One region of the Nesterenkonia sp. HG001 genome, then DNA from elsewhere that is predicted to be linked to it. Evidence: predicted binding sites of a transcription regulator. Region 1 holds the regulator's gene; the other holds the start of a gene.

Region 1 (4,415 bases):
GGGCGTGCCGTTCTGCCGGAACTCCCCGTAGGCCTCGTCGACGACGACCATGGTGTCGCCCTCAAGGGCGGCCGCATAGGCGGCCTCAACGACGTCGAGCCCCAGCGCGGTGCCGGTCGGGTTGTTGGGAGAGCAGAGGATCACCACATGGGGGCGGTGCTCACGGATCTGCCGGGCGACATCCGCAGCGCTCTGTGTGAAGTCCTCCCCCCGAGTGCCCGGGATGTACTCGCTGTAGGTCCCACGGGCGTAGAGCGGGTACATCGAATACGTGGGAGGGAAGGCCAGCACGGAGCGTCCCGGGCCGGCGAAGGCCTGCAGGATGTGCTGCATGATCTCATTGGACCCGTTGGCCGCCCAGATGTTCTCGGCACTCAGCCCATGGCCCAGGTAGTCGGCGAGCTTCTCGCGCAGCCGGGTGAACTCGCGGTCCGGGTAACGGTTCAGGGACTGTGCGGCGAGCCGGACCTCTGTGGTGATCGCGTCCACGACGTCCGCGGGGACGTCATAGGTGGTCTCGTTGACGTTGAGCATGGCCCGCACGGTCAGCTGCGGGGCCCCGTAGGGCTCCTGCCCGCGCAGCTCATCCCGGAGGGGCAGCCGCGCCAGACGATCTGATCGGTCAGGGTTCTCCGTCGTCGGCGTCGCGCCGGCCCCGTTCTGCTGAGGTTTCACGCGCCCATCCTACTCGCGGAGCTGGGCCCGCCCCCACCGTGGAGCCTGAGCTTGACGCAGTGCGTCACGCCCATCGGCCACAGGACGATCAGTCCAGCACCGGAACGTGGAGGGTCTGCCCCGGGTGCAGCTCCGAGGAGGAGAGGTCGTTCAGCTCCGCGATCTGCCCGATGAGGACCTGGACGTCTTCGCCGGAGTCCAGCTCCGAGGCGACGCTCCAGAGCGTGTCCCCGGGGGCGACCGTGACCTCGACGGCCTCCACACCTGCGGGCTCTTGGCTCGAGGCCTGGGCCATGTTGGCGAAGCTGCCGGCCAGCAGCGCGAGTCCGACCAGGGCGGCGGCCAGCAGAGTGAGCGCCGGCAGGCCGATGAGCAGCAGCCGCCCCCGACGAGTCAGGGTCATGCCGGAACGCCCGAGAGCGACCGAGGCAAGGGGGCCGGATGCGTGAGCCGCACCGGAGACCGGACGGGCGGTGAAGGAGGTGTGCGAGTGACGCATGGGGAAGAACCTCTCTCGTACTGACTGTGGCATCGAAGACTCTTCGAAGCTGTGTTCTATTTCTAGCACACATGTTCGACGCGGGACCAGACATGCGTTCGAATATGCTGGCCCCGGGCGCCCGGTTCCCGTAGCCTGAGCCACATGTTCGAACCGAGTTTCGGATGCGATGTTCGATCGGGCGTCCATGTCGGAGAGTCCATCAGGACCCTCTGACATGAACTGCACGTTCTGGGCCTCGTGACGTTCCGGAGTCGGCCGCGAACCCGATGAGACCCTGCGGAGAGAGGCGTGAGACATGGCCGTGGAGAAGCGACCTGCTGAGAACAACCTGCCGCGGGACCGGACGCATGGGGAGGCTCCCCGCCTGACCGAGCGGCAGCGCGGCATCGTCGATGTGATCCAGCAGTCCCTCGCCGAGCGCAGCTATCCTCCGTCGATGCGTGAGATCGGGGACGCCTGCGGCCTCGCGTCGCTGTCCTCGGTGACGCATCAGCTCGCTCGTCTCCAGCAGATGGGCTACCTGAGCAGAGTCCCGGGGAAGCCGCGCGCCATGGAGGTCATCCGTGACTCCTCAGGCCGCCTCCTGGCCGCTGAGGGTCCCACTGACGCGGAGCAGACCTCCCCGGCTTCAGAGGGGCCGGCGGAGCGCCGCCGCGCCGTGGACAGCGCCGTGGTGGACCTGGACGCCTATCGCGAGCAGTCCGACAGCCGGACCGCTGACATCCCGGTGGTCGGGCGCATCGCCGCCGGCGGCCCGATCCTGGCCGAGCAGCATGTGGAGGACGTGATGCCTCTGCCCCGCCAGCTCACCGGAGAGGGTGAGCTGTTCATGCTCCAGGTCCGTGGTGACTCGATGATTGAGGCCGGCATCTTCGAGGACGACTGGGTGGTGGTCCGCCGGCAGCATACGGCGGAGAACGGCGACATCGTCGCAGCGCTGCTCGACGATGAGGCCACGGTGAAGACCCTGCGCCGTCGCGACGGGCACCAGTGGCTGCTGCCGCAGAACCGCAGCTACGAGCCGATCCTCGGCGACGAGGCGACCATCATGGGCCGGGTCGTCACCGTGCTGCGCAGCCTCTGACCCAAGGACGGAGGTCCGCGCGGACTCAGCCCTCGCTGGACTGGTGGTCCGCCAACCTGCGGAGCGCGCCTCGAGCGATGTCTCCGCTGACCGTGGGCCAGAAGTCCGGCATGGACTTCTTCAGGAAGCCCCCGTAACGCGCCGTGGCCAGCCGGGAGTCCAGGATGGCCAGCACTCCCCTGTCTTCGGCGCTGCGGATCAGCCGCCCCGCGCCCTGGGCCAGTCGCGTGGCGGCGTGAGTGGCGGCCACCTGCATGAAGCCGTTGCCTCCGTGGCGCGCCACCTCCTGGGTGCGCGCGCTCATCAGCGGATCGTCGGGTCGGGGGAAGGGGATCCTGTCGATCGCCACGAGTCGGCAGGATCGGCCCGGGACGTCGACACCCTGCCAGAGGCCCATGGTGCCGAACAGGCAGGTCTCCTCGTCCGCGGCGAACTCCCGCACCAGTGACGACATCGTGGCGTCTCCCTGACAGAGGATCGGCACGTCCAGCCGCTCACGCAGGTCCTCGGCCGCCTCCTCCGCCGCACGGCGCGAGGAGAACAGCGCCAGCGTCGCCCCGCGTGAGGCCTCGATGAGCTCAGCAAGCTCATCACGCTGCTGGTCGGCGGTCTTCAGCGACGGAGCCGGCAGATGCTTCGCCACATAGAGCACCCCCTGTTTCGGGTACTCGAATGGGCTGCCGACGTCGACGCCATCCCAGGCAGGGGCTTTCTCCCCACCCAGCCCCAGCGCGCCGGCGACGGGTTCGAAGCTGTCTCCGATGGTGAGCGTCGCCGAGGTCAGGATCACAGTCCTGTCACCGAAGAGTCCCTCGCGGAGCCGTCCGGCCACCGAGGTGGGAGCCACGTTCACGACCGGCGGCTCGGTGATGTCGGCCTCGCGGTATCCCACTCCTGGGGTGAAGCTTCCAGGTCTGGTCAGCCAGATGACGTCCGGGGTCTCCGGAGACTGCAGCATCCGTTCCGCGGTCTCCTGGACCGCCTGCACCCGGGCCCGAGCCGTGGAGCGACCGGTGTCGCCGTCGGAGTCTCCGGAGGGCTTGCTGTCCGAGAGGGCCGTGCGGGCCGCGTTGCGGGCGATCTCGAGGGCCTGGGTCTGCTGAGGGTCCAGCCCACGTGCCAGCAGTCCGGACTCCTTGGCGTGGAAGGCGGCGTCGACGGCGATGGCCGCAGCCTGCAGATCCTCCCCGCTGAGCGACGTGTGCCGGCGCAGCGAGTTCGCCGCCGTCTGGATCATCTGCGCAGACAGCTGCGCTGTGACGGCGGAGGTCACCCGGTCAGCGAGCTCATGGGCCTCGTCGATGATGACCGCGTCATGTTCGGGCAGCACCTGCAGACCCTCGAAGGCGTCGATGGCCAGCATCGCGTGATTGGTGACCACGAGATCAGCGTCCACAGCACGCTCGCGGGCGAGCTCGGAGAAGCACTCCGAGGCCATCGGGCATCGTCGCGGTCCGATGCAGTCCACAGCATTGACCGAGACCTGCCGCCAGGCCTTGTCCGAGACCCCCTCAGGGAGGTCATCACGATCTCCCGTCTCCGTCTCCTCGGCCCACTCGCGCAGCCGCACGACCTCCCGACCCAACCGAGAGCCGGGCTCCGGGGCGGATTCACCGGCGGGCTCGTCGCCGAAGGAGAACAGCGCCTGCTCCTCATCCTCCTGAGGGAACCCGCCCTCGAGCTTGTGCTTGCAGAGGTAGTTGGCACGCCCCTTGACCAGGGCGATGCTGACCCCCTGGTCAAGCTCGTCCCCCAGCTGCTCCAGCAGGCGCGGCAGGTCCCGGCCCATGATCTGCGCCTGCAGCGCCAGGGTCGCCGTAGAGATCAGCACCGGACGCTCGCTGTCCAGCGCATGCACGACGGCGGGCACCAGGTAGGCCAGTGACTTGCCCGTCCCGGTGCCCGCCTGCACGAGGAGGTGCCGCCGCCGTCGCAGGGCATGGTCGACATGGCGTGCCATGTCGACCTGACCTTCCCGATGCACGCCGCCCATAGCGGTCACGGCGTGCTCGAGCAACGTGGTCGACCGCAGATGCCCGGTGGACTGGGTGGTCGGCGCCTCCGCGCTCATGCAGCGCCCGGCTCGTCCGTCGCCTCGGCGTCAGCGTCCGGATCTTCAGCGTCCGGATCTTCAGAGGGCGCTTCCCCCAAAGC
Region 2 (4,415 bases), on a different contig from region 1:
CTTCAGGAAACCCATCGGGTCCATGTCGTGCTTGTCGAACTGACTCATCGGCAGTCCGTCCACCCCGGAGGGCTGCACCGGCGTGAGGTCCAGCAGCTGCTCATCGCCCAGGATGACCCCACAGGGGTGGGTGGAAATATGCCGGGGAAGCCGGTCCAGCCGCTCGGTGAGATCCACCAGCAGGTCCAGCTGCTGGCGCCCCTGCGACCGCTCGGAGTCCAACCGGGCGGCCAGGGTGCGCAGCTCCGGCTTCTCCGCCAGCGCCTCTCGGAACCGACTGGCCGGGAAACGCCACATGGTCTCAGCGATCTGCGCGATCTCCTCCTCCGGCAGTCCCAGAGCGAGGCCGGCGTCGCGCACGGCTCCGCGGATCCGATAGCTGTTCTGCATACTCATCAGCGTGGTGCGCTCACCACCGAACCGCTCGAATATCCGGTGGTAGACCTCATGGCGGCGGGCCGACTCCACGTCGATGTCGATGTCCGGCAGGGTGGAACGGCGCCGTGAGAGGAAACGTTCGAAGATCAGATCATGCTCGATCGGGTCCACCGCGCTGATCCGCAGCAGATGATTCACCAGAGAGGAGGCCCCTGAGCCGCGCGCCGAGACCCGCACCTCCATCTGCTCGACCATCTCGACCACTTCTGCGACCGTCAGGAAGTAGCTGGAGAAGCCGAGATCCTCGATGATCGTCAGCTCATGCTCCAACCGCCCCCTCACCTGCGCGGCGGCTGAGGAGGACAGCCGGGGGAACCGCGCGGTGAGCCCGGCCTCGCAGCGCTGGCGCAGCTCGCGGCGCGGATCTGTGCACCGCCCCTGCCTGCCCAGCCCGATCACCCGGGCCTCCGGGACCTTCGGCACGCGGAAGCTCATGTGCGCCACCGGGTCCAGGAGGCAACGCTGCGCCAGCGCCCGGGTGTGCTCGAGCAGGTCCACGGCGTCGATGTGTGCCGCCGAGCTGGACGCGCAGATCTCCCCGGCCAGTCGTTCCATCGTCCGGGCAGGCTTGAGCCAGCCCTGGCCGTTGGGCTGCAGGGTCTCGGTGACGTGGAGACTGGAGAGCACCCGGACCGCGTCGAGCACATCGGCGGTGGTGGCGTCGTCCTCCTGGGCGAAGCGCACCATGTTCGTCAGCACCGGGTCCACTGCACAGTCCTCGGCGATCGCGAGCATCCGCGCGGCATGGGCGGTGGAGAGCGCCTCTCCGGGAGGGGCGAGGTGGGAGACCACCTCGATCCGCAGCGGGGCGGCCCCCAGGGCCGATCGCCAGCCGTGCAGCAGCCCCCGGGCCTGGGCGTAGCGTCGGGTGGCCGCAGCGGTACCGACGTCGCTCTCCGGCCCCAGCAGCACGAACAGTGCCGGATCAGCCTCCCCGGAGGCCACGGTCCGCACCCCTGCGGGGCAGGCCAGCTCCACCAGCCGAGCGAGGCCGAGGCGGGGCCCTGCGCCGGTGTCCCGCAGATGGGCGGCAGAGACCGCCCGACACAGCGCCGCATACCCGGCCGCCGAACCGTGGGCGAGCAGAACCACCCGCCCGCGGTCCGCCAGGCCGCCGTCGGGGAGCTCCTCGATGACCTGCAGGTTCACCCCGAGGATGGGGGAGACGTCGTGGACGCGGCAGGCGGTGACATGCTTGATCGCCCCGTACAGGCCGTCCCGGTCCACGCAGGCGATGGCGTCCGCATCGTCCGCGGCGGCCGCCGCGACCAGGTCCTCCGGCCAGCTGGCACCGTAGTGGGCGCTGAAGGAGGAGGCGACGTCGAGATGCACGAACCCACCCATCAGCGTGCTCCCCGAGGTGGGGTGAGCCGGTCAGGGGCGGTGAGATCAGGCCGCCGCATCGTGGACTCTCAGCAGCCGCCATCGTCCGGAGCCGGCGTGACGGCTCAGGTCGACGGTGCGAGGCACGGCCCGGGAGGCGGCCTCCAGGCGGATCTGGAGCCGCCAGATCTCATGGTCGACGACCCCTGCACCGCGACCGCGTTCGACCCGGGCGTCCTCGAGCCACCAGCGACGGCGCTCGAACCAGCGGACCGGCTCCTCCACGACGGCATGCCAGCGATCCCGCCAGCACAGTCGGTGCGGGATGCCGGTCTCGTCGCACTCGACGGTCAGCTCCTCGGTGAGGGCCCGCGACAGCGGGATGACGGCTGCATCGTTCCGGGATCCTGCGCCAGAGCCAGAGGCAGAGCCAGAGGCAGAGCCAGAGGCAGAGCCAGAAGCAGAGCCAGAAGCAGGGGCCGAGGATCGGCTCGCGGCGCTCTGGCTCCTCGCGGCGGCGAGGCGGCGAGCCTCCTCCGGGGCGACGAGGCGGACGACGCCGGGAAGGGCGGGGGTGGTCGAGGTGGTGCTCATCAGCTCTACTCCCTAGGTCCAGCGCCCGAAGGCGCGCAGGTGCAGTGTTCGCTGACGATGGGAAGGAGCGAGCGGGGAGCGAGGCACCGCCTCTCGCCCCTCCATCGTAGTTCGAACACAGTTTCGAATACAAAGGGAGGCTACGGCGGACCGCTGACATGCGAGGCAGGCGGGCGTGCGACACCGCAGGCAGGCGCCTGCCGAGGTGCCGGAGTTATCCTCCGACACCGCCGGCAGGCGCAACGCTCAGCGCGCAGCGGGGGCGGGCACCCCGGGCAGCCGCCACACGGTGAAGGACGGGCCGAGGGCGGAGATCCGCATGGTCTCACCGGAGAGGTCGCACACAGATTCACCGGTCAGACGCGAGATCGCCGGCTCATCCCGCTGACCGCAGGACGCCGCCAGCCCCGGCACGGCCACCACAGGAAGCTCCATCTCACGCTCAGCCATGGTGGCCAGCACCAGCAGGCTCTCCTGGGCCGACTCGCGGAGGAACACCACGGCGTCGTCGTCAGCGTGGACCCAGCGCATCCCGCCGCGGGCCAGCACCTCATGACCGCGGCGCAGACCGACCAGCTCCCGGCACAGTCGCAGTTGCTCGGCGACCTCCGGCTGGGACTCCGTGCCCCACGGCATCGGAGTGCGGCTGAGTTCGCCGTCGGCCCCGGTGAGCCCGAACTCGTCCCCGGCGAAGAGCACCGGCACCCCCGGCAGGGTCATCGCCAGCCCCAGTGCGAGCGGCATGGCTCCCTGGGCCGCGTGCGTGGAGAACCGCGCGGTGTCATGGGTGTTCAGCGGCTGCATGTTCCCCAGTCGGATCCGCCACGGGATCCCGGCGGAGAATCGGGTCACCGCCTGGGCGAACTCCGCGGCGGTGATCTTCGGGATCCCGCCCAGCGGCAGGCCGAAGAACCACGGCTCGGTGCACTGGGAGCCCTCCGCTGTGGTCCAAGGTTCCCCGGTGGGATCGCTCAACCAGGACCACAGCGGTCGGGTGAAGGCCGGATACGTCATGGCCCCGTGCCAGGCGTCTCCCTGCAGATCCTCAGTGGCGTCATTGGTGGACTCGGCCAGCAGCACGGTGTCCGGGCTGACCCTCTCCATGGTGCGGCGCAGGATCTGCCGCACCTCGGCGTTGAGGTCGACGTCGCGCAGCCGTCCGGTCATGTTCGCCACATCGATCCGCCAGCCGTCGGCCTCGAAGGGCGGCAGCAGCCAGCGGGCGACCACCGAGTCCGCCCCCTGGATGAACCTCTCGCGCAGCTGCTCGGAGGACCAGTCGAACTTCGGCAGTGACGGCGTGCCCAGCCAGGACTCGTAGGAGCCGTCCTCGGCGAAGTAGTAGTACTGCCGCTCTGGGGCCCCAGGATCGGCAAGAGCGGCCTGGAACCACTCGTGGCGATCCCCGGAATGGTTGCTCGTCAGGTCCCCGATGACCCGCATGCCTCGGGCGTGGGCGGCCCGGACCAGACGCACATAGGCCTCATCGCCGCCGAGCAGCGGGTCCACCCGCTCGAAGCTCGCCGCGTCGTACCGATGGTTCGAGGCCGCCGGAAAGATCGGCGTCAGGTAGATCAGGTCCACTCCGAGCTCGGCCAGATGGTCCAGCTTCTCCACGATCCCGTCAAGGTCACCGCCGTAGAGCTGCTGGCTCCTGCACGGCATCACGGGGTCCACCGGGTCCTCCCAGGCGGCCGGGATCGCCCACTCAGGAGTCTCACGATCCGCGGCCTCTGCGGACCGGGCGAACCGGTCCGGGAAGATCTGGTACATCACCGACTCTGCCAGCCAGGCCGGAGCCGCCGGGGTGGCCAGCAGGACGAAGTCATCGGCGTCGCGGACCTCCCCGGGGTGCAGACCGGACTGGTTCAGCCAGTGCACACGGCCGGCGCCGCGCAGCAGCCAGCGGTAGCCATGGCGGGGGTTGTGCACGGTGACCTCGGCCTCCCACCACTGCCAGCCGCCCGCAGCACCGAGCGGCTCGGCCTCGTCCCATGTCGGCTCGCGGTCCGGGTTGGACCGCACCATGACCGCCTCCAGCGGGCCGAAGCCCTCCGGCA

What was found. The regulator LexA, encoded in region 1, represses DNA repair genes until DNA is damaged. The targets are predictions, from matches to a motif close to TCGAACANNTGTTCGA.
Region 2: a site for LexA is predicted at 2,467-2,482, ahead of ODE13_RS12875 (DUF6504 family protein). Genes of this name have one in related genera too.

The regions. Positions count from the first base shown of each region.
Region 1 covers NZ_JAOSZD010000001.1:139,574-143,988, forward strand. Annotated here, with positions in the region: gene ODE13_RS00610 (histidinol-phosphate transaminase) at 1-675, opposite strand, end outside; gene ODE13_RS00615 (LysM peptidoglycan-binding domain-containing protein) at 764-1,174, opposite strand; gene lexA (transcriptional repressor LexA) at 1,473-2,261, shown strand; gene ODE13_RS00625 (ATP-dependent DNA helicase) at 2,287-4,332, opposite strand; gene hflX (GTPase HflX) at 4,329-4,415, opposite strand, start outside.
Region 2 covers NZ_JAOSZD010000007.1:156,549-160,963, forward strand. Annotated here, with positions in the region: gene ODE13_RS12870 (DNA polymerase III subunit alpha) at 1-1,782, opposite strand, end outside; gene ODE13_RS12875 (DUF6504 family protein) at 1,828-2,355, opposite strand; gene ODE13_RS12880 (glycoside hydrolase family 13 protein) at 2,602-4,415, opposite strand, start outside.